2 regions of the Geodermatophilus sp. SYSU D00815 genome follow, and region 2 is predicted to be linked to the other one. Evidence: predicted binding sites of a transcription regulator. Region 2 holds the regulator's gene; the other holds the start of a gene.
What was found. The regulator LexA, encoded in region 2, represses DNA repair genes until DNA is damaged. The targets are predictions, from matches to a motif close to TCGAACANNTGTTCGA.

Region 1: a site for LexA is predicted at 3,907-3,922, ahead of dinB (DNA polymerase IV). Genes of this name have one in related genera too.

The regions. Positions count from the first base shown of each region.
Region 1 is NZ_JBJGYO010000011.1:92,506-102,898, reverse strand. It holds gene ACI78S_RS14460 (transglutaminaseTgpA domain-containing protein) at 1-1,812, shown strand, start outside; gene ACI78S_RS14455 (DUF3040 domain-containing protein) at 2,021-2,419, opposite strand; gene dinB (DNA polymerase IV) at 2,544-3,887, opposite strand; gene ACI78S_RS14445 (BatC protein) at 4,084-4,344, shown strand; gene ACI78S_RS14440 (cupin domain-containing protein) at 4,341-5,621, shown strand; gene ACI78S_RS14435 (sucrase ferredoxin) at 5,618-6,541, shown strand; gene ACI78S_RS14430 (alkaline phosphatase family protein) at 6,538-7,773, opposite strand; gene ACI78S_RS14425 (class I SAM-dependent methyltransferase) at 7,770-8,519, opposite strand; gene ACI78S_RS14420 (VOC family protein) at 8,598-9,080, opposite strand; gene ACI78S_RS14415 (DNA polymerase III subunit alpha) at 9,262-10,393, opposite strand, start outside.
Region 2 is NZ_JBJGYO010000015.1:43,655-54,047, reverse strand. It holds gene nrdR (transcriptional regulator NrdR) at 1-178, opposite strand, end outside; gene ACI78S_RS16610 (hypothetical protein) at 540-1,283, opposite strand; gene ACI78S_RS16605 (LysM peptidoglycan-binding domain-containing protein) at 1,436-2,017, opposite strand; gene lexA (transcriptional repressor LexA) at 2,237-3,031, shown strand; gene ACI78S_RS16595 (hypothetical protein) at 3,054-4,091, opposite strand; gene ACI78S_RS16590 (phosphatase PAP2 family protein) at 4,096-4,839, opposite strand; gene hflX (GTPase HflX) at 4,906-6,321, opposite strand; gene ACI78S_RS16580 (ArsR/SmtB family transcription factor) at 6,398-6,925, opposite strand; gene ACI78S_RS16575 (MFS transporter) at 6,995-8,275, shown strand; gene ACI78S_RS16570 (hypothetical protein) at 8,285-8,500, shown strand; gene dapF (diaminopimelate epimerase) at 8,497-9,363, opposite strand; gene miaA (tRNA (adenosine(37)-N6)-dimethylallyltransferase MiaA) at 9,360-10,283, opposite strand; gene ACI78S_RS16555 (hypothetical protein) at 10,280-10,393, opposite strand, start outside.

The DNA.
Region 1 (10,393 bases), on a different contig from region 2:
CTGCTGTGGGCCGACCAGAACCGGCGGTTGTCCCGGCGGGCGCAGCCGGGCCGCCGCGCCCCGCTGGGCACCGGCACCCTGCTGGCCGTCCGCACCGGCGTGCTCGCCCTGGTGGCGGGGCTGGTGCTGGGCGGCGTCGTCCCCACCCTGGCCGAGGGGTCGTTCACCACCGGGCTGGGCGGCGGCCAGGGCGACGGCAGCAGCACCGGCCGCGCCCTCGACCCCGTGGCCGCCCTGCAGGGCCAGCTCACCCTGCCCGAGGCCATCGACCTGCTGCGCGTCGACGCGTCGGTCGACGACCCCGGCTACCTGCGCGCGGTCTCCCTGGACGTCTACGACGGCGAGGCCGGCTGGACGCTGTCCAACCTCGACGGCGAGGAGTCCATCGTCGACGACGACCGGCTCGCGCCCCTGCCCGACCGCGAGCAGGGCCGCCCGATCACGGCGACGATCGACTCGGTCGGGCACGCCGACCGCTTCCTGCCGGTGCTCACCTCCCCGCAGGAGGTCGACGTCGCCGGCGGCGACGACGGCAGCTGGCGCTTCGACCCCGCCACCGGCACCGTCTTCGGCCGCGACGTCACCACCGCCGGCCTGTCCTACGAGGTGGTCGCGAGCCAGCCCCGGCCGTCGGTGGAGGCGCTCGAGGAGTCTCCGGCGCTGTCGGCCACCACGGCGGTGCAGGCGCGCTACACCGAGCTGCCGCCGCTGGACCCCACCGTGGTCGACCTGGTCCAGCAGCTGACCGCCGACGCCCGCACGCCGTACGAGCGGGTGCGGGCGGTCCTCGACCACCTCACCGACCGGGCCAACGGCTTCGTCTACAGCCTGTCGACCGCGCCGGGCACCACCGGCGACGACCTCGCCGACTTCCTGCGGCTGCGGCGCGGCTACTGCGAGCAGTACGCGGGGGCGATGGCGGTCATGGTCCGCGCGGCCGGGGTGCCGGCCCGCGTCGCGCTGGGCTACACCCCCGGTGAGGTGCAGCCCGACGGGACGCGGCTGATCACCAGCGACGACGCGCACGCCTGGGTCGAGGTCTACTTCGCCGACCTCGGCTGGGTGCCGTTCGACCCGACGCCGATCGCCACCGAGCGCCGCGTCGAGCTGCCGTGGGCGCCGCGCGCCGACACGCCGCAGGAGGACGGGCCGGCCGCCGACACCCCCCTGCCCTCGGCGTCGGCCACCTCCCGCCCCACCGTGGAGATCGACCGGGACGACCAGTTCGTCCCGCTGGACCTGCCCCAGGAGCAGACGGCCGGGTGGGTGCGGCCGGTCCTGCTCGGCGGCGGCGGCGCGCTGCTGGTCGTGGCGCTGCTCGCCACCCCGGCCGCGCTGCGGGGGCTGCAGCGGCGGCGCCGGCTGGCCGACGGCAGCCCCGCGGCGCTGTGGGACGAGCTGGCCGCCACCGCGCGCGACCTCGGGATGGCCCTGCACCCGGCCCGCACGCCGCGGCAGAGCGCCCGCCACCTGGCCGGGGTGGTGACCGGCTCGGCGCCCGGCGCGGCCGCGCAGCCGGCCGTGCGCCGTCCCGGCGACGGCGCGGCGACGGCCGCCGTCGACGCGCTGCGCCGCCTGGCGCTGGCCGAGGAGGCGGCGAGCTACGCGCGGCCGGGCACGCCCGGCGATCCGGGGCTGGCCGACGCGCTGCGGACCGCCCGCCGGGGGCTGGTGCGGGCGACGCCGCGGCGCGGGCGGCTGCGGGCCGCGGTGTGGCCGGCCTCGCTGGTGTCCGGCGCCGGCCGGCGCGGCGCCGGGGTGCTCGGGCGCCGGCTGGCCGCGCTGCTGCGCCGCCGCCCCCGCCCCGCCTGAGCGCGGTCGCCGCGGCCGGGATCAGCCGGCCTGGTCATGACGGGTCCTCCCTCGTGCCGGGACGCGTGGGAGGAGCCGTCGCGGTGGGGGAGGACGGCGGCGGTCGAGCACCGCCCGCCGGACGCGAACGGCGGCGGTCGAGCGCACCGCCCGCCGAACGCGAACGGCCGCCGTCCCGGGAGGACGGCGGCCGTTCGGAGGAGGGGGGCTACTGGTCGTAGCGGCGGCGGAAGCGCTCCTCGAGGCGGTTCTTCAGCGGCTGCTTGCGCGGGCGGCCCTTGCGGCCGGTGGTGCCGCGGGGAGCGGCGGCTCCGGGCGCGCCGGCGTCGGCGCCGCCGGAGGCGGACTTGTAGTTGAGGACGCCGAGCGCGGCACCGCCGAACATCACGAGGAAGCCGACGACCCCCAGCCAGACCGAGCCGGCGACGGCGCCACCGACCAGGCCGGCCAGGCCGAGCAGCACCATCAGCGCACCCAGCTGCAGCTTGCGGCGCGCCTTGAGGCGGTGGTCGCCGCTGCGGACCGAGGAGGCGAACTTCGGATCGTCGTCGACGAGGGCGCGCTCGATCTGCTCCAGCAGTCTCTGTTCGTGCTCGGAGAGCGGCACGTCGACCTCCAGTGGGCCCAAGCCAAGACCGCCGGCACGTCCGGCCGGCGTGCCATCGAGGATACGAGCCGATCGCAGGCTGCGAAAGGCGAGTCCGCGGCGACCCGCCGGGTTCGTCCGCAGATCACTCCCCCGGGTGCCCACCGGCTCCCGCCGGCGAGGCCGAAGGCCCCTGGTCGCCGGCCCCGGCCCGCCGTCGCGGCCGGTCGGGGCGCGGGATCGCCCGGCTCGCGGCCAGGCCGCCCTCCCCCTCGCCGCGGGCCCACCGGTCAGCGGCTGCGCCGCTCCCGGGGATGAGCGTGGCCGGGCGGACCGCGCCGGCCCCGAACCGGCGGGCGGCCCGGTCGGCGGCCAGCTCGGCCTCGCGCCGGCCGTGCTCGCGGGCGCCCAGCTCGAGCTGCCGCGGGGCGGCGTCGGCGTCGACCAGCCGCTCGGCCCGGACGCCGACCAGGCGGATGCGCGCGCGGTCCAGGCCGAGGGCGTCGAACAGGGCGCGGGCGGTGTCGTAGAGCTCCTGGCCGACGTCGGTCGGGACGGCGAGGGTGCGGCTGCGGGTGATCGTCGCGAAGTCGGCGAAGCGGACCTTGATGCTGACCGTGCGGGCCAGCGCCCCGTGCGCGCGCAGCCGGCCGGCGGTGCGCTCGGCCAGGCGCAGCAGCTCGCGGTGGATGACCGCGGGGTCGTCCACGTCGGTGGCGAAGGTCTCCTCCGCCCCGGTGGAGCGCTCCGGCTCGTCGGGCACCACCCGGCGGGGGTCGCGACCCCACGCCAGATCGTGCAGGTGCGACCCGGCCGCCGCGCCGACCGCCCGCTGCAGGGTGCGGGCCGGCACGTGCGCGAGGTCGCCCACCGTGCGCAGCCCCAGCCGGAGCAGCTGCTCCTCGGTCTTGGGGCCCACGCCCCACAGCGCGCCCACCGGCAGCGGGTGCAGGAAGTCCATGACCTCGGCCGGGCGGACGACGAGCAGCCCGTCGGGCTTGGCCGCGGTGGAGGCCAGCTTGGCCACGAACTTGGTCGGCGCCACCCCGACCGAGCAGGTGATCCCCTGCTCGTCGTAGACGCGGGCGCGGAGGTACTCGCCGATCTCGGCCGCGTCGCCCAGCCGCCGGCCGGCCCCGGCCACGTCGAGGAACGCCTCGTCCAGCGAGAGCGGCTCCACCAGCGGTGTGATCGACCGGAACAGCGCCATGACCGCCCGGGAGACCTCGGCGTAGAGGGCCATGTCGCCAGGCAGCACCGTGGCCGTCGGGCACAGCCGCAGGGCCCGGGCCGTCGGCATGGCGGCGTGCACGCCGTAGCGCCGCGCCTCGTAGGTGGCCGAGGTGACCACGCCCCGGTTGCCCGCGCCCCCGACGATCACCGGCGTGCCGGCGAGCTCGGGGTGCCGCCGCACCTCGACACTGGCGAAGAAGGCGTCCATGTCGACGTGCAGGACGGTGCACCCCTCGGCGCGGCCCGGCGACGGCATGGCGACCTCTCCTCCCTGCTCGAACGCCTGTTCGATACCCGGGCAGCGTAGCGGCCGAACCCGCCGCCGCCCGGGCGGCGCGCGCGGATCGGTTCGGTGGTGCGCGACCGATCAGGTGTGGCGCGTGATCGACTGCGGTAGGAAGGGCGCCGGAGGGGGCCCACCCGAGGGCGCCCGAGTCAGGAGCGGAGGAGCCATGGCGCTCGACGACGACGACATGACCAGCACGGAGGGCCCTGCCGACGGCGGTGCGTCCGGCACCCCCGGGGTGCACGACGGCGGTGCCGACGGTGGCGCGGACGGCGGTGCCGACGGTGGCGCGGACGGCGGTGCCGACGGTGGCGCTGATGGCGGTGCCGACGGTGGCGCGGACGGCGGTGCCGACGGTGGCGCGGACGGCGGTGCCGACGGTGGGGCCGACGGCGGGGCCGACGGCGGGGCCGACAGCGGCGCGTGAGCGAGGACCTCGCCACCCGGGGCCGGACGGGACCGTCGTCCCGTCCGGCCCTGTGGCGGTGCACGCACACCGATCCCGGGACGTTCGCCCGGGAGCACTGGGCCCGCCGGCCGCTGCTGGCCCGGGCCGAGGACACCGGTGAGTCCTTCGCCGACCTGCTGACCCTCGACGCGGTCGACGAGCTGCTCACCCGCCGCGGGCTGCGCACGCCGTTCCTGCGGATCGCCAAGGACGGCGCCGTCGTCGACGCCAAGCGGTTCACCGGCTCCGGGGGCGCGGGCGCCGAGGTCGCCGACCAGGTCTCCTCCGACGCCGTGCTGCGGCTGTTCGCCGACGGCAGCACCGTCGTCCTGCAGGGCCTGCACCGGCTGTGGCCGCCGATCATGGAGTTCGCCGACCAGCTGGCCGCCGACCTCGGCCACCCGACGCAGGTCAACGCCTACGTCACCCCGCCGTCCTCGCGCGGGTTCAGCCCCCACTACGACGTCCACGACGTGTTCGTGCTGCAGTTCGCCGGCGAGAAGCACTGGCGCATCCACGAGCCGGTGCACCCCGACCCGCTGCGCACCCAGCCCTGGCAGGACCGCGCCGCCGCCGTGGCCGCGGCCGCGCAGCGCGAGCCGGTGGTCGACACCGTGCTGCGGCCCGGCGACGTCCTCTACCTGCCGCGCGGCTACCTCCACTCGGCCGAGGCGCTCGGCGCGATCAGCGGCCACCTGACCATCGGCGTGCACTCCGTGACCCGCTGGGCCGCCGCGGAGTCGGCGCTCGACCTGGTCCGCACGCTCGCCGCCGACGACCCCGAGCTGCGCCGCTCGCTGCCCCTGGGCGTCGACCTCGCCGACCCGGACTCCCTGGCCGACGACGTCACCGCCGTGATCGCGGGGCTGCGGGAGTGGCTCGGCCGGGTCGACCCGGCCGAGGTGGCCGACCGGCTGCGCGCCCGCACCTGGGCCCAGGTCCGCCCCGAGCCGGTGGCCCCGCTGGCCCAGTCCGCGGCGGCCGCGGCCCTGTCCGCCGACACCGTGCTGCGGCTGCGGCGCCGGCTGCGCGCGCAGCTGCGCCCCGCCGTCGACGGGCGCGTGTCGCTCGTGGCCGGCCGGCGCAGCCACGAGCTGCCGGCGCAGACCGGCTCCGCGCTCGCCGAGCTGCTGGCCGTCGGCGAGCTCAAGGTGGGCGACCTGCCCGGTCTGGACCCCGCCGACCAGCTGACGCTGGCCCGTCGCCTGGTCACGGACGGGATCGCGACCGTGCCGGACGCCACCGGGACGGCGTGACCGCCGCCCCGCGGGCGGCTCGACCGGCGGGGCGGCTGGACCCGTCGCGCTGCTCGGTGCAGGCGCTGGCGCGGGGCGACGCGATGCTGGCCACCGCCTCCCTGGCCCAGCGGTGGCTGCTCGTGGAGCAGCCGGGTCCGTGGGGCCGCGACGCGCTGACGCAGTCCCGGTTCGACCGGACGGTGGCGCCGCTGCTGGCCCACCGGTGCCGCGCCGAGAACGTGCGGCTGCTGCTGGTGCGCCGCCCCGGCGACCGGTTGACCGACTCCGGCCGGCGGTGGGCCTACGTCGACTCGCGGCCCGGCCGGGAGGGCCTGTGGTGGTCGGTCCGGTCCGCCGACGCCGACCTGCTCGAGGCGCCGTGGGACGGCTCGGTCGGCGAGCGGGCCGGGGGCCCGGTGTACCTGGTCTGCACGCACGGGGGCCACGACGCCTGCTGCGCCCTGCGCGGGCGGCCGCTGGCCCGCAGCCTTCCCGCGCCGGGGCCGGCCGACGTGTGGGAGTGCAGCCACCTCGGCGGCGACCGGTTCGCCGCCAACGTCGTCGTCCTGCCGCACGGCTTCTACTACGGGCAGGTGCCCGGGGACGGCGCCGAGCTGGTGGCGGCGCACACCGCCGGGCGGGTGGCCCTGCCGTGGCTGCGCGGCCGGGCCGGGTTCGCCATCCCCGCGCAGGCGGCGCAGCACCTGGCCCGGGAGCGGCTCGGCCTGCTGGGGGTCGACGACCTGCGGCCGCTCGGGGTCCGGCAGCACACCGCGCCCGGGGCCGAGGTCGAGCGCTGGACGGTGACCCTGGCCGGCCCCGAGGGAGAGCTCGCGGCCACGGTCGAGAGCCGCCCGTCGGAGGCGGCGGCGCTGCTGACCTGCTCGGCCCGGCACCCCGCGCACCAGCGCACCTGGCGGCTGGAGTCGCTGACCTAGAGCGCGGCGCCCCGGGCCAGCAGCAGCGGGATCGCCAGCTCGGTCGCGGTGAGCGAGCCGTGGTAGGCGGCCAGCCGGCTCGGACCGGGCTCGAAGCGGCTCGCCGTGACCGCCCAGCTGCCGCGGGCCAGCGCGACGACGTCGCCGACCCGCGCGGCCACGCGGTCGTCGACCCGGCCGAACACCCCGGTGGCGATCGCCTCCTCGCGGCCGGCCACCCACGCCCGCTCCCCCAGCACGCCCCGCCAGCGGTCGAGCAGGTCGGCCTCCGCGCCGGGCACGGCGTGCACGTACCGGGCCCGCGGTTCGCCGGCCAGCACGCGGACGCCGTCGAGCAGGTCGGGCTCGTCGTCGACGTCCACCCGGGTGCCGGCGGGGACGTCGAGCATCCCGTGGTCGGCGGTGACCAGCAGCGCGGCGTCGTCGGGCAGGCCGGCGACGAGCTGCTCGACCATCCGGTCGACGATCGTCAGCTGCGCCCGCCAGCTGGCGGAGTCGACGCCGCGCACGTGCCCGGTGAGGTCGAGCTCGGAGGTGTAGGCGTAGACCAGCGCCCGCGGGGCCGCGCGCAGCGCCTGCAGCGTGACCGCGCAGAGATCGCCGGGGCCGACCACGCCCGCGTAGTCCGCGCCGCGGTAGGCGGCCTCGGACAGCCCCGACCCGCGGAAGGCGTAGGGCCCGACGGCGGTGACGGCCAGGCCGGCGTCCCAGGCCTGCTCGAAGACGGTGCGCCGGGCCTGCCAGGTCTGCGGGTCGGGGTCGTCGGTCCACTGGGTGTGGTTGAGCAGCCGGTCCTCCCCCGGCACGTCGGTGACGAAGCCGAGGACGCCGTGGCTGCCCGGCGGCAGGCCGGTGCCCAGGGTGGCGAGGCTGACCGGGGTGGTGCTCGGGCAGGGCGCCTGCAGGTCGCCGACCGGGGTGGCGAGCGCGGCGAGCGTGGGCGCGAGGTCGGCGTGCGCCCGCACCAGGTCGGCGCCCAGCCCGTCGACGAGCAGCACGGCGACGCGGCGGGCGCCACCGAGCGCCGAGGTGAGGCCGAGCGGATCGGCCGGCAGGTCGTCTCGCTCGACCGGCACCCCGACCGCGGCCGCCGCGCCGGGCAGCACGTCGGCGAGGGAGGCCGCGCCGTAGCGGGGCCGGACCAGGTCGGCCGGCAGCCGGAGGCCCCCTGGACGGGGTTGGGGGTCCTGCGCGGGCTCGGGGCGGGACCCTGGACGAGGCGGTCCGGTCACGCGAGCGTGGCCAGCACGTGCAGGCCGGTGGCGACGTCGCGGTAGGGCGACCGCCCGGCGAGGGCGAGCTCCAGCGCGCGGACCGCCGCGGGGTCGGCCCCGGAGGTCGCGTCGAGCAGGTCGGCGACGACCGAGACGCCGCGCCAGGCGGTCGCGCGCAGCCCGGCGCCCTCGACGAGGGCGAGCAGCTCCTCGGGGTCGAACCGGCGGCGGGCCGGCCGGGCCCGCCCGGGGGCGGGGTCGCGGTCCTCGACCAGGGCGAGCGCCTCGACGGGGTGCCCGGAGAGGGCGCGGGCCAGCACGGCGCCGGCGCGGTTGACCGTCGCGACGCTCACCTGGCCGCCGGGGCGCAGCGCGCCGGCGATCTCCCGCAGGGTGACCGCGGGGTCGTCGACGACCTCGAGCACCGAGTGGCAGAGGGCGAGGTCGAAGCGGCCCGCGCCGCCGGCCGCCGGCAGCACCTCGTGCAGCAGGTCGCCGTCGCCCTGCATGGCCCGTACGCGCGGGACGACCCCGGCGGTGCCGGCGCGCCGGCCGAGCGTGGCCAGGGCGTCGGCGCTGGGGTCGACCACGGTGACCTCGTGGCCGAGCTGGGCCAGCGGGACGGCGAAGATGCCGCTGCCGCCGCCGACGTCGAGCACGCGCAGCGGCGTGCCCCCGCGGACGACGGGGTCGAGGGCGGCCCAGACGGCCGCGGTGCGGGCGGAGAGCTGCTCCGCGGCGGCTGAGGCGGGGGCGGGCGGCACCCGCCCGAGCCTAGTGGTGGCCCCGCCGCGGGGCCCCACCGCGAGCCCGCGAGCGGTGGGGGGCGGCGGGGTCCTGCGTCACGCCGGAACGGCGTCCGCGGCGCGCTCCAGCTCGGCGATGTCGATCTTCTTCATCGTGAACATCGCCTGGACGGCGCGCTGCCGGCGGTCGGCGTCGGGGTCGGACTGCAGCTCCAGCAGGCGGATCGGCACGACCTGCCAGGAGACGCCGAAGCGGTCCTTGAGCCAGCCGCAGGGGGCCTCCTGGCCGCCGTCGGTGAGCCGGTCCCAGTAGTGGTCGACCTCGGCCTGGTCGGCGCACATGATCTGGAAGGAGATGGCCTCGCTGAAGGCCCAGTCCTGCGGGCCACCGTTGAGGCCCACGTACTCGGTGTCGCCGAGCCGCCAGGACACCGTCAGGGCCTGGCCCTCGCGCTCGGGGGCCTCGGCGCCGTAGCGCACGGTGCCGAGGATCTCGGCGTCGGGCCAGACGGAGGTGTAGAAGCGCGCCGCCTCCTCGGCCTCGGTGTCGAACCACAGGCAGATCACGGTCTTCGGCATGGTCGCCGTCCTCTCTCGGGATGCGCCCCCTCTCGGGAGGCTCTCGCCCGGTGGGACCGTCGCGCGGCCGAGGACTCATCGGCGGAGCACGGCGCGTGGTCTCGGGGATCCGGGGGTCCGCGACGCCACCCCACGGCCCCGCTTCCCCGATCTCGCGGATCACCGGCTGCGGACCGCGGCCTCAGTGGCCGGAGCTGCCCGGGCTGGAGTGCCAGAGCTTGCGGGGTGCCGCGGCCCGGCGGGCGGCGACCTTGGTGTCCTCCCCCGCCGGCTTGATGTCGGCGTAGGGCGACATGCGGAAGCCGGTCGGGTGCACCAGCACCGGGCGCACCACGACCGGCCGCGAGCCGTGGGACGCCGCGGCCCCGGCGATGGCCTGCTCGGTGTACTGGCCCGGAGCGACCATCTGCTCGGCGACCGCCGTCAGCCCACCGGTCTCCCAGGCCTCGTGCAGCGCCGGCAGCTCCCACGCCCCGGTGGCCCGCAGCGAGACCCCGCGCGGCCCGGTGCGGCGGACCACCCCGCGGACCACCAGCAGCCACGAGTGGAAGACCGTCGCGGCGTAGGGACCCTGCACGTCCTCGAAGAAGGTGGAGTCGGTGCAGCCGGTGCCGTCGTCGAGGGTCACGAAGACCACCCGGCGGCCGGAGCGGATCGGCGGCGTCTGCGTGGCCACCTTCACCCCGGCCACCAGCACCTCGGACTCGCTGCGGCAGGTGAGCAGCTCGCCCGCCGGGACGGCGCCCAGCTCGGCGAGGAAGCGCCGGTAGAAGTCGACGACGTGCCGGCTGGCGTCGAGGCCGAGCACCTCGAGCTCGGCCCGCACCAGCTCGGCGTCGGTGAACTCGGGCAGCCCGCTGCTGTCGGCCCAGTCGGGGACGGCCTCGTCGTCGGGGAGGGCCTCGTCGTCGGGGACGTCGAGCCCCATCAGGTCGAGGCTGAGCTGGCCGCGCGAGCCGGCCCGGGCGCCGCTGCGGGTCCAGCGGTCCAGCTCGCCGATCTGCAGCAGCAGGTCGCGGCGGGTCACCTGCCGACGGCGGCGGGTGGGCCGGCCGGCCTCCCGGTCGCGCACCCCGAAGCCGTAGAGGGAGTCGAACCCGCCGGCGAGCACCAGCCGCTCGACCACCGGCCGGGACACCGAGGCCCGCTGCCAGAAGTCGGCCAGCGACCGGTAGGGCTGGCCGTCGACGATCCGCCCGACCTCGTCCTCGGAGATCCCCTTGACGTCGGCCAGCGCGAGCCGGATGCCGTAGCGGGACGGCGCGCGCATCGCCTCCGGCATCCACTCCGGGCGCCGCCACCCCTCGTCCCCG
Region 2 (10,393 bases):
GGTTGAACGGCTCGCTCACCCCGCTGCGCTTGACGACGGCCAGCACCGCCTCCTCGACGGTGGTGAACCGGCGCCCGCAGGCGGGGCAGGACCGGCGTCGCCGGGTGGTGGCGCCCTCGTCGGCCTCGCGCGAGTCGATGACCCGGCTGTCGGGGTTGTGGCAGAACGGGCACCGCACGGCGATCGACCCCCTCCCGCGGCTCGCCCCAGGCCCCGCCCGACCCGCTCCCTGTGGACCCCCCTGGGGACATCCGGTGGACGTCCCGGGGAGAACCTGAGGACCGGGTGTGGACGGGCTTACAGACCTGTAACTACTAGATGTAGGGGAACCCTAGGGCGGGCTCCACTACATGTGCAAGACGACGCGCGAGACTTCTGTTCCGCCGTGACCAGCCGCAACACCGCGACCCAGCAGTCACACGACACGCCGCGCGACTCGCCCACGCGGGTGGCGACCGCCGAGCCGCGGGTGCATCCTGCGCACCCCGCGGCACACCGGGAGCGGGCGGCCGGTGATCCGGCGGGGACCCCGCCCGGCCCTAGACCCCGGTGAGCGTGTCGTCCCAGCGGGCGGCCCGGGGCTTGGGCACCGCACCTGCGCGCCCCACCCCGTCGAGGCGCATCGGCCGGGTGAAGAGGTCGGGCTCGGGCGAGGGGACCACCGCGGGGACGGGCGCTTCGGGGCCCCGCGGGGCGGGAACCCGTGGGGCCTGCCCGGTCGCGGCGACGAGCACGCCCGTGTCGGCGGCACGGTGCCGACCGGTGCCGGCCGGCGCGGCCGGCGCGCGGTGCCGCCCCGCCGGGACGGGCGCCTCCACCGCCGGGAACTCCGCGGTCTCCCCCACGACCCGGGAGTCGGCACGCCGGCGCCGGCCGGCCGGGTGGCTCGCGCGGCTCGCCGCGTCGCCCCGGTACGCCGGCAGCCCCCGGGTCGCGGCCGGGTCGGCCACGGTGCCCGTCGCACGCGCGGCCCCGGGCGCGGCCGGACGCCCGCGGCGCGCCGCCCCGGCGGTCGCCACGTCGGCCAGGCGCATGCTGCGGGTGGCGGCGGGGTCGTCGGCCGACGTGGGCGCGACCGCGAGGCGCCGCTCCGGCAGGCGGAGGCACTCGAGCTCCGTCCACACGGACTCCTCGACGCCACCCACGGTGAGCCGGACCCGCACCTGGCAGCCGCCGTCGGCGTCGTGCCGCCAGCCGAGGAGCGAGCCGGGCAGCCACTCGCCCGCCGAGTAGACCTCGACGGCCTGCGGCTGGCTGGTGAACACCGCTGCACGACTTCCCATGGCGCCTGGCACGCGACGACCGTATGCGTCCGGGTCAGCACAGAGCGTGAAGGCTCGGGTACTGAGGGTTGACGAAGTCGAGCCCTCGATCTTGTCGGTGTCCTTGCGGCCGGCCGCCCGTCCGTCGACCCCACCGCCCCGCTCGGGGGACCTCAGGGCAGCTCCAGCACCTGCCCCGGCACCAGCGCGGTGCCGTCGAGGTGGTTGACCCGCTGGAGGGCGTCGACCACGGCCCGGACGTCCTGGCCGGGGGCGAGCGTGCCCGCGATCGACCACAGCGTGTCACCCGGCCGCACGACCACGCGGCTCTCCCCCACCAGCTGCAGGCCGGCCTCGTCCCCTCCCGTGACGAGCGGCCCCACCCAGGCCCCCAGTGCCACCCCGGCGCCGAGCGCGAGGACCACGGCCATCCGGCGGGCTCGCCGGGTGAGCCGCACCGGGGCCGGCCGCGGCCGCCGCCGGGGCGTGCACCCTCCGTGCACCGTGCGCACGGTCGGCGCCGGCGGCGCGGCGGGCGCCCGACCGCCCGGCGCCCGGCCGGGTACCGGGCGGCGCGGGCGGGGTGGGGGCGGGACGGCGGCAGGCGTCCGCCCGACCCGGGCGCGCGTCGGACCGGGGACCTCCACCGCCGGGCGGACGGGGTGCGCGGGGCGGGCCACGGCCCGCAGCGACGGGCGCCACGGCGCCTGCACCGCCTCGTCGAACTCCAGCACGGCCTGCTGCACGCTTCCCACGGCCACTCCTCCCGACGTTGCGGACCCGTCGCGTTCTCGAACGTCTGTTCGAATCGAACGCCTGATCGATGTCTACCGGAGCGCGCCGACAGAAGCGACCCGACACGGCCGCCCTTCGAACGTGTGTTTGATTCTTCGCGTCGACAGCGCTACCGTCTGCCACGACGACGGACGGACGCGTGGGACGGTGGGCACCGGCCCGGCGGGCGAGGAGGAGACGTGGCGAGCACGAGGGGGACGTCGGGCGGTCGCCGGGCAGCCGGCGACGGCACGGGGACGAGCACCCGGCGCCGGGCCGCGGCCACCGCGGAGCCGGCCGGGACGGCGACGGAGGAGCGGACGGCCGCCGTCCGCGCCTTCCCCGACCGCGCGGACGCCGGCGACGGGCTCACCCAGCGGCAGCGCCGTGTCCTCGAGGTCATCCGCGACTCGGTCGAGCGGCGCGGCTACCCGCCGTCGGTGCGGGAGATCGGCGAGGCGGTCGGGCTCTCCTCGGCGTCCTCGGTCGCGCACCAGCTGTCGGTGCTGCAGAAGAAGGGCTGGCTGCGCCGCGACCCCAACCGCCCCCGCGCCCTCGACGTGCGGCTGCCCGGCGACCACGCCCTGCCCGCGGCCCCCGTGGCCGACGACGCGGCGCCGGCGCCCACCTACGTCCCGCTCGTGGGCCGGATCGCCGCCGGTGGGCCGGTGCTCGCCGAGCAGGCGGTCGAGGACGTCTTCCCGCTGCCGCGCGAGCTGGTCGGCGACGGCACGCTGTTCATGCTCAAGGTGGCCGGTGACTCGATGGTCGAGGCGGCGATCTGCGACGGCGACTGGGTGGTCGTGCGACAGCAGCCGACCGCCGAGAACGGCGAGATCGTCGCGGCCATGATCGACGGCGAGGCCACCGTCAAGACCTACAAGCGCCGCGACGGGCACGTCTGGCTGCTGCCCCACAACCCAGCGTACGAGCCCATCCCGGGTGACGACGCGACGATCCTCGGCCGGGTCGTCACCGTCCTGCGCCGGGTCTGAGCCCGGCCCGCGGGGCGGGGTCCTAGACCCCGCTCCGCCGCAGCCGCCGGAGCAGGCTGCCCACCCCCACGACGATCGTGGCGACCGCCGCGGCGACGAGCGCCGCGGTGAAGGTGGGCGGGCCCGCGCCGGTCGCGCCGGGCGCGGCCGACGACGCCGCGGCGGCCACCGGTGCCAGCTGGGCGGTCGCCGCCACGAGCGTCACGTTCCCCGGTGGCCCCTCGCCGGCGACCACGAGCTGGCGGTCGTCGGCGCTGAAGCTGATCGCCTCGCCCTGCGGCTCGGCGGGTAGGGCGAGGCGCACCGGTTCGCCGGCGAGCGCACCGGGCACGTCGGAGCCGCTCAGCGGCCACACGTAGGCGTCGGTGTAGGTGCGCAGCGCCAGCAGACGCCCGTCGCGGGAGACCGCTCCCCCGGTGGCCATGAGCTGGCCGGCCCGGCCTACCGGACCGCCCTGGGTGCCGGTCAGGGTGAAGCTCACGGTGCCGACGCGCTCGAGGGGCACCGTCCCGCCGTCGGCCAGCGGCGCGGCCGGCCGGTAGACGCCGCTCGCGCCGAGCACCTCCTTGGTGACCAGGTACGGGGTGCCGTCCGGGGCCAGCAGCAGCGACTCCGCGTCGTGCGGACCGTCGGGGTAGGTCAGCCGGTGGACGCCGGTGCTCCCGTCCGGCCGCAGCGCCAGCAGCGCGACCGTCGGCCGGTCGAGCCGGTTGTCGCCGATGTCGGCCAGCCACACCGTGCCGTCCGCGCCGACGGCCAGGTCCTCGGGGTCGTAGGGGTCGACCGTGCCGGTGCGCGACTCCACCACCTGGCAGGCGGCGTCGAGCACGTGGACGGCCAGCTGCTCGCCGCCGTCGTTCATCGCCACCATGCGGTCGCCCACGACGACCAGGCCCGACAGCTCGGCCAGCCGGGGATCGGTGACCTGGCACAGCGTCTGCGGCGCGCCGGAGCCACCGGCGGCCGACCCGGGTGCGGCGGGCGCCGCGCCGGCGGGGACGGCGGGGCCGAGGGCGAGCGTCGCGACGAGCGCGCCGGCCGTCAGGAGGCGCGCGGGCACGCGACTACGCGGACCGGCCGTCTCGGGCACGAACCCAGCGTGACAGAACCGTCGCGTCGAGTGCATGCACCACGCCCAGCAGCAGGATGCCGACGGCGCCGCCCACGACCGCGTCGGTGACCCAGTGGAAGTCCAGCGACACCATCGCCACGGCCGTGGCGACGGGGCCCAGGATCGACAACCACCACAGCGCGCGCTGCACCCGGGCGGGCAACCCGAACTCCACGGCCTGCCAGCGGGCGACGCCCCACATGAGGACGGCGTTGGCGACGTGGCCCGACGGGTAGGACTCGCCGTCCCGGTGGAAGAACGAGCCGGGGTACGCCGGGGCGGTGCGGCCGGTGCCGTACTTGAAGCCGTAGACCACCACGGTGAGCAGGAAGAGCGCCACCAGGACGCGCAGCAGCGGCAGCAGCGTGCGGCGCGACCAGCAGGTGTAGCCGACCAGCACGGCCAGCATCAGCAGGATGAACCCGCGGCCGCCGAGCTGGGTGACCGCCCAGACCGGCCAGTACGCCGCCGAGTCGCGCAGCCCCCAGGAGCTGACGACCTCGGAGACCCGCAGGTCCATCCACTCCAACCAGCCGCGGCTGAGCAGGTCGACGGTGACCACGGCGGTGACCACCGCCGCCACCCCGGCCAGCCACCAGGACGGCCGGCCGTCCGAGACGGCGCGGCCCGGCTCCGGCGGCGGGCCGGGAACGGCGGACGGGTCGCCGGGTGGCCGTCGCACCGCGCCGCTCGTCACGGCGTCACGGTACCGGGCCGTGACCCGATCGTGATCTCCATCGCCCGGACGGGTGGCGCGCGCCGCTCAGGCGGTCGGCGCCGCGAACTCCTCCAGGGCCGCGGCCAGGGCGCCGTCGACGCGCGCGGTGAGCCGCGTGCCCCCGGCCTCGTGCTCCTCGGAGAGGACCTCGCCGTCGCGGTGGACCCGGGCCACGAGGTCGCCGCGGCCGTAGGGCACCAGCACGTCGACGTCGACGTCCGGGTGCGGCAGCCGCGCCGCGACCTCGTCGCGGAGCCGGTCGATGCCCAGCCCCGTCTTCGCCGAGACCCACACCGCGCCGGGCAGCGCCTGGCGCAGCGCGAGCACGTCGTCCTCGGTCATCGCGTCGACCTTGTTGACGACGACGAGCTCGGGCACGGCGGCGGCGTCGATCTCCGACAGCACGGTGTGCACCGCGTTGATCTGGCCGAGCGGGTCGGGGTCGGAGCCGTCGACCACGTGCAGCAGCAGATCGGCGGCGGCGACCTCCTCGAGCGTCGACCGGAACGCGTCGACCAGCTGGTGCGGCAGGTGCCGCACGAAGCCCACGGTGTCGGTCAGCGTGTACTCGCGGCCGTCGGGCGCCTGCGCCCGGCGGACGGTCGGGTCGAGGGTGGCGAACAGCGCGTTCTGCACGAGCACGCCGGCGCCGGTGAGCTGGTTGAGCAGGCTCGACTTGCCGGCGTTGGTGTACCCGGCGATCGCCACGCTGGGGACGGCGTTGCGCCCCCGGCTCGAGCGCTGGGTGGCCCGCGCGGTGGCCATGCCCGCGATCTCGCGGCGCAGCTTGCTCATGCGGGCCCGGATGCGCCGCCGGTCGGTCTCGATCTTCGTCTCACCGGGGCCGCGGGTGCCGATCCCGCCACCGCCGGCGACGCGGCCACCGGCCTGCCGGGACAGCGACTCACCCCAGCCGCGCAGCCGCGGCAGCATGTACTGCATCTGGGCGAGCTCGACCTGCGCCTTGCCCTCCCGGCTGCTGGCGTGCTGGGCGAAGATGTCGAGGATCAGCGCCGTCCGGTCGACGACCTTGACCTTGAGGATCTTCTCCAGCGCGTTGAGCTGGCCGGGGGTCAGCTCGCCGTCGCAGATCACGGTGTCGGCGCCGGTGGCGGCGACGATGTCGCGGATCTCGGCGGCCTTGCCCGAGCCGACGTACGTGCCGGCGTCGGGCGTGGAGCGGCGCTGGTTGACCGCCTCGAGGACGACGGAGCCGGCGGTCTCGGCCAGCGCGGCGAGCTCGGCGAGGGACCGGTCGGCGTCGGCCGCCGTCCCCTCGGTCCAGACGCCGACCAGCACGACGCGCTCCAGGCGCAGCCGGCGGTACTCGACCTCGGTGATGTCGGAGAGCTCGGTCGACAGCCCGGCGACGCGCCGGAGGGCACCGCGCTCCTCGAGGGCGTAGGAGCCGGTGGTGTCGTCCGGCTCGTCGACGAGGGGGCGTTCGTGAGCGGTGGTCATCGGGTCCAGCGTGGCACGTGGGTCCGACACGGTCACCTGGGTTCCTGCAGCAGATGTCATCGCCGGGTACAACGCATCACGCCTCCGGGTGCATCCCGAGGTACAACGACCACCGCTCGCCGTCCGGCTCGTGCGGCCGGCGGGCGTACTCGTCGAGCAGGGCGTGCAGCCGCCGGCGGAACTCCTCGAGGTCCGCGGCCGCGAGCCGCAGCCCCAGCCGGCTGCTCTGCAGGCGCTCCTCCCCCACCTCGGCGACCTCTTCGAGGAAGGCGGCCAGCATGGGGTCGCGGGCGGGGTTCGGGCGGTCGTCGACGTCCATCAGCCAGCTCTTGCCGGTGGCCCGGTAGGGCACCTCCCGCGAGCCGCGGGCGCCCCGGCGGGCGGGTTGCGCGGCGAGGAAGCCGGTGTCGACCAGCGTGCGCACGTGGTGCAGCACCGTCGCGGGGTTGCGGCCGAGCCGCTCGGCGAGCTCCTTGTTGGTGAGCGCCTCGGACGCGCACAACCGCAGGATCCGCAGCCGGACGGCGGAGGCGACGGCGCGGTACTCCGCGTCGGTGGCCCGGCGCTTCTCCCCGCGGATCCACGGCACCTCCGGCTCGGTCACGCCGCGAGCCTAGGCGACACGCCGCCGACTGATTGACTTTCCCCAATCAGTCGGCGGAGGCTTCCCGCCGTGAGCACCCCGGAGAGCCTCTGGCGGCACGGCGACTTCCGCCGGCTGTGGGCCGCGGAGACCGTCAGCCAGGTCGGCACGCAGATCACCCTGCTGGCGCTGCCGGTCCTCGCCGTCACGCTGCTGCACGCCACCCCGCTGGAGATGGGGGTGCTCACCGCGCTGGAGACGGCGGCGTTCCTCCTGATCGGCCTGCCGGCCGGCGCCTGGGTCGACCGGTGGCGGCGCAAGCGCGTGATGGTGGTCAACGACCTGGTCCGGGCCGCGGCGCTGGCCTCGCTGCCGATCGCCTGGTGGCTCGACCTGCTGAGCCTGCCGCAGCTGTTCGTGGTGGCGGCGGTCACCGGGACGGCGACGGTCTTCTTCGACATCGCCTACCAGAGCTACCTGCCCACGCTGGTCACGCCCGACCAGATCGTCGACGGCAACGGCAAGCTGGAGAGCAGCCGCGCGGTGGCCCACGTGGCCGGGCCCGGGATCACCGGCGTCCTGCTCCGGGTCCTGGGCGCGCCGCTGCTCATCGCGTTCGACGCCCTGTCCTTCCTCCTGTCGGCGCTCTTCATCGGGCGGATCCGGCACGTCGAGGCGGTGCCCGACCGCGCCACCCGCCGGCCGCTGCGCGTGGAGATCGCCGAGGGGCTCGCCTTCGTCGTCCGCCACCCGCTGCTGCGCCGGATCGTCGCCTGCACCGGCACGGCGAACTTCGCCGGCGCGATGAGCGGCGCGCTCCTGGTGCTCTACGCGCTGCGCGAGCTCGGGCTGTCGGAGAGCACCGTCGGCATCGTCTTCGCGGCCGGCGCGGTGGGCGGCCTGGTGGGCGCGGTGACCGGGGCGCGCTTCGCCCGGTGGGTCGGCGAGGGGCGGGCCATCCCGCTGGCGTCGGTGGTGCTGCTGCCGTTCACCGCCCTGGTCCCGCTGGCGGTCCTCGGCGCCCCGGCGGTGCTGCTGGTCCTGGGGTGGTTCGGGTTCAGCTGGGCGGTCGTGGCCTACAACATCACCCAGGTCAGCTTCCGGCAGCGCCTGTGCCCGCCGCACCTGCTCGGCCGGATGAACGCCTCGGTGCGCTTCATCGTGTTCGGCACCCAGCCGCTCGGCGCCCTGCTCGGCGGGGCGCTCGGGACCTGGCTCGGCGTGGTGCCGACGCTGTGGATCTCCGTCGCCGTCAACGGGCTCGCCGCGGTGTGGGTGGTGGCGAGCCCGCTGGTGCGCATGCGGGACCTGCCGCGCGAGTGGGACGCGACCGCCGGGGACGCGCGGGTGAGCAGCACCTCCGCCGGGTAGGTGGCCCGCATGAGCGAGACCGGTGCCACCAGCACGAGCCACGACGTCGACGACCCCGGCGCGGACCCGGCGGGCCTCGACCCGCCGCGCAACGTGCTCTTCGGCGGCAGCCAGGACACCGGGCAGGGCCGGCCGGCGGGCGAGGGCAACGTCGGCCCGGCCGACAAGCCCGAACCGCCCACCGAGGAGCCGGAGAACCGGGCCGACAGCCCGGACAACCCCTAGCCGGCCAGCCACTCCCCGGTGAGCTCGCCGGCCGAGACGACGACGGCCGGGCCGGTGAGCACGGTGGTCGCGCCGTCGATCCGGACCGAGAGCCGGCCGCCGGGCACGTCGACGACGACGTCGCCGGTGGCGGCGCCGCCCGCGGTCACCGCCACGTAGGCCGACGCCACCGCGCCGGTGCCGCACGAGCGGGTCTCCCCGACACCCCGCTCGTGGACCCGCAGCCGGATGTGCCGGCCGGGGTCGAGCACGTTGACAACCTCGACGTTGACGCCCTCGGGGAACAGCGCCGGGTCGACGACGGGCGGCGCGGTGAGGTCGAGGGAGTCGACCGGCACGTCGGTGAGGCAGACCAGGTGGGGGTTGCCCATCGAGACGGCGAGCCCGGGCAGGGAGCCCCCGGGCAGCTTGGCGTCGCCGCGGCCGAACGGCCGCGCCGGCCCCATGTCGACCCAGTAGCCGCCGCCGGGCACCGCGCCCACCCGCCGCGGGCCGCCGCGGGTGCCGACCAGCACCCCGGCCTCGCAGGCGGACCGGTCCAGCAGGCCCTCGATGACGAGCACGTGGAGGAACAGCCGGATCCCGTTGCCGCACATCTCGGCCAGCGACCCGTCGGCGTTGCGGTGGTCCATGAACCACTCGCAGCGGGCGAGGTCGTCGCCGAGGACGGCCGGCGCGTCGGGCACGCGCACCGAGCGGACGACGCGGAGCACGCCGTCGCCGCCGATCCCGGCCCGCCGGTCGCACAGCCGGCGCACCAGCCCCGGCGTCAGCCGGTCGGCGGGCCAGGCGGTGCCGTCGGGGTCCGGCAGGACGACGAAGTCGTTCTCGGTGCCGTGCCCCTTGAGCACCCGGTCGGTCACGCGTCGATGGTACGGGCGCCGACGTGCGCGGTGACCGCCTCGGCCAGGTCGGGCCGGGCGGCGTCGAACCAGGTGAGCGCGGCGTCGCGGCGGAACCACGAGCGCTGCCGGCGGACGAAGCGGCGGGTGGTGCGCACGGTCCGCTCCCGCGCCTCGTCGGGGCCGAGCTCCCCGTCGAGCTGGGCCAGCACCTGGGCGTAGCCGAGCGCGCGCGCGGCGGTGGGGCCCTCCCGCAGGCCGTCGGCCGCCAGCCGCTCCACCTCGGCGACGAAGCCGGCCGCCCACATCCGCTCCACCCGCACGGCGATCCGTTCGTCGAGCTCGCCCGGCTCGCGGTCCAGGCCCACGCCGACCACCGGGTAGCGGGGCGTCGGCTCGGGCAGCGTGGCGCGGAACGGCTGCCCGGTCACCTCGAGCACCTCCAGCGCGCGCACGATCCGCCGGCCGTTGCTCGGCAGGATCGCCCCGGCCGCCTCGGGGTCCAGCCCGGCGAGCCGGGTGTGCAGCACGGCCGGGCCGACCTCCGCCAGCTCGGCGGAGAGCCGGGCCCGCACCGCCGGGTCGGTCCCCGGGATGTCCAGGTCGTCGAGGACCGCGCGCACGTAGAGGCCCGAGCCGCCGACCAGCAGGGGAACCACGCCGTCGGCGCGCAGCCGGTCGATCGCCGCCCGGGCGTGCCGGCGGTACTCGGCGACCGAGGCCGGCTCGCGGACGTGCCACAGGTCGTACACGTGGTGCGGCACCCCGCCGCGCTCCTCGGCGGTGGGCTTGGCGGTGCCGATGTCCATGCCGCGGTACAGCTGCATGGAGTCGGCGTTGACCACCTCGCCGCCCAGCCGCCGGGCCAGGTCGACGGCCAGGGCGGTCTTGCCGGTGGCGGTCGGCCCGACGACGGCGACCACGGGGGGCGGCGGGGTCACGCCACGACCCAGTCGGCGACCAGGTAGCCCACGCCGAAGGGCGCGTCGTCGTGGTGGAGGGTCGCGGTGACGCGCGCCCCGGCGAGCGCGGCACCGACCGCGCGCCAGAC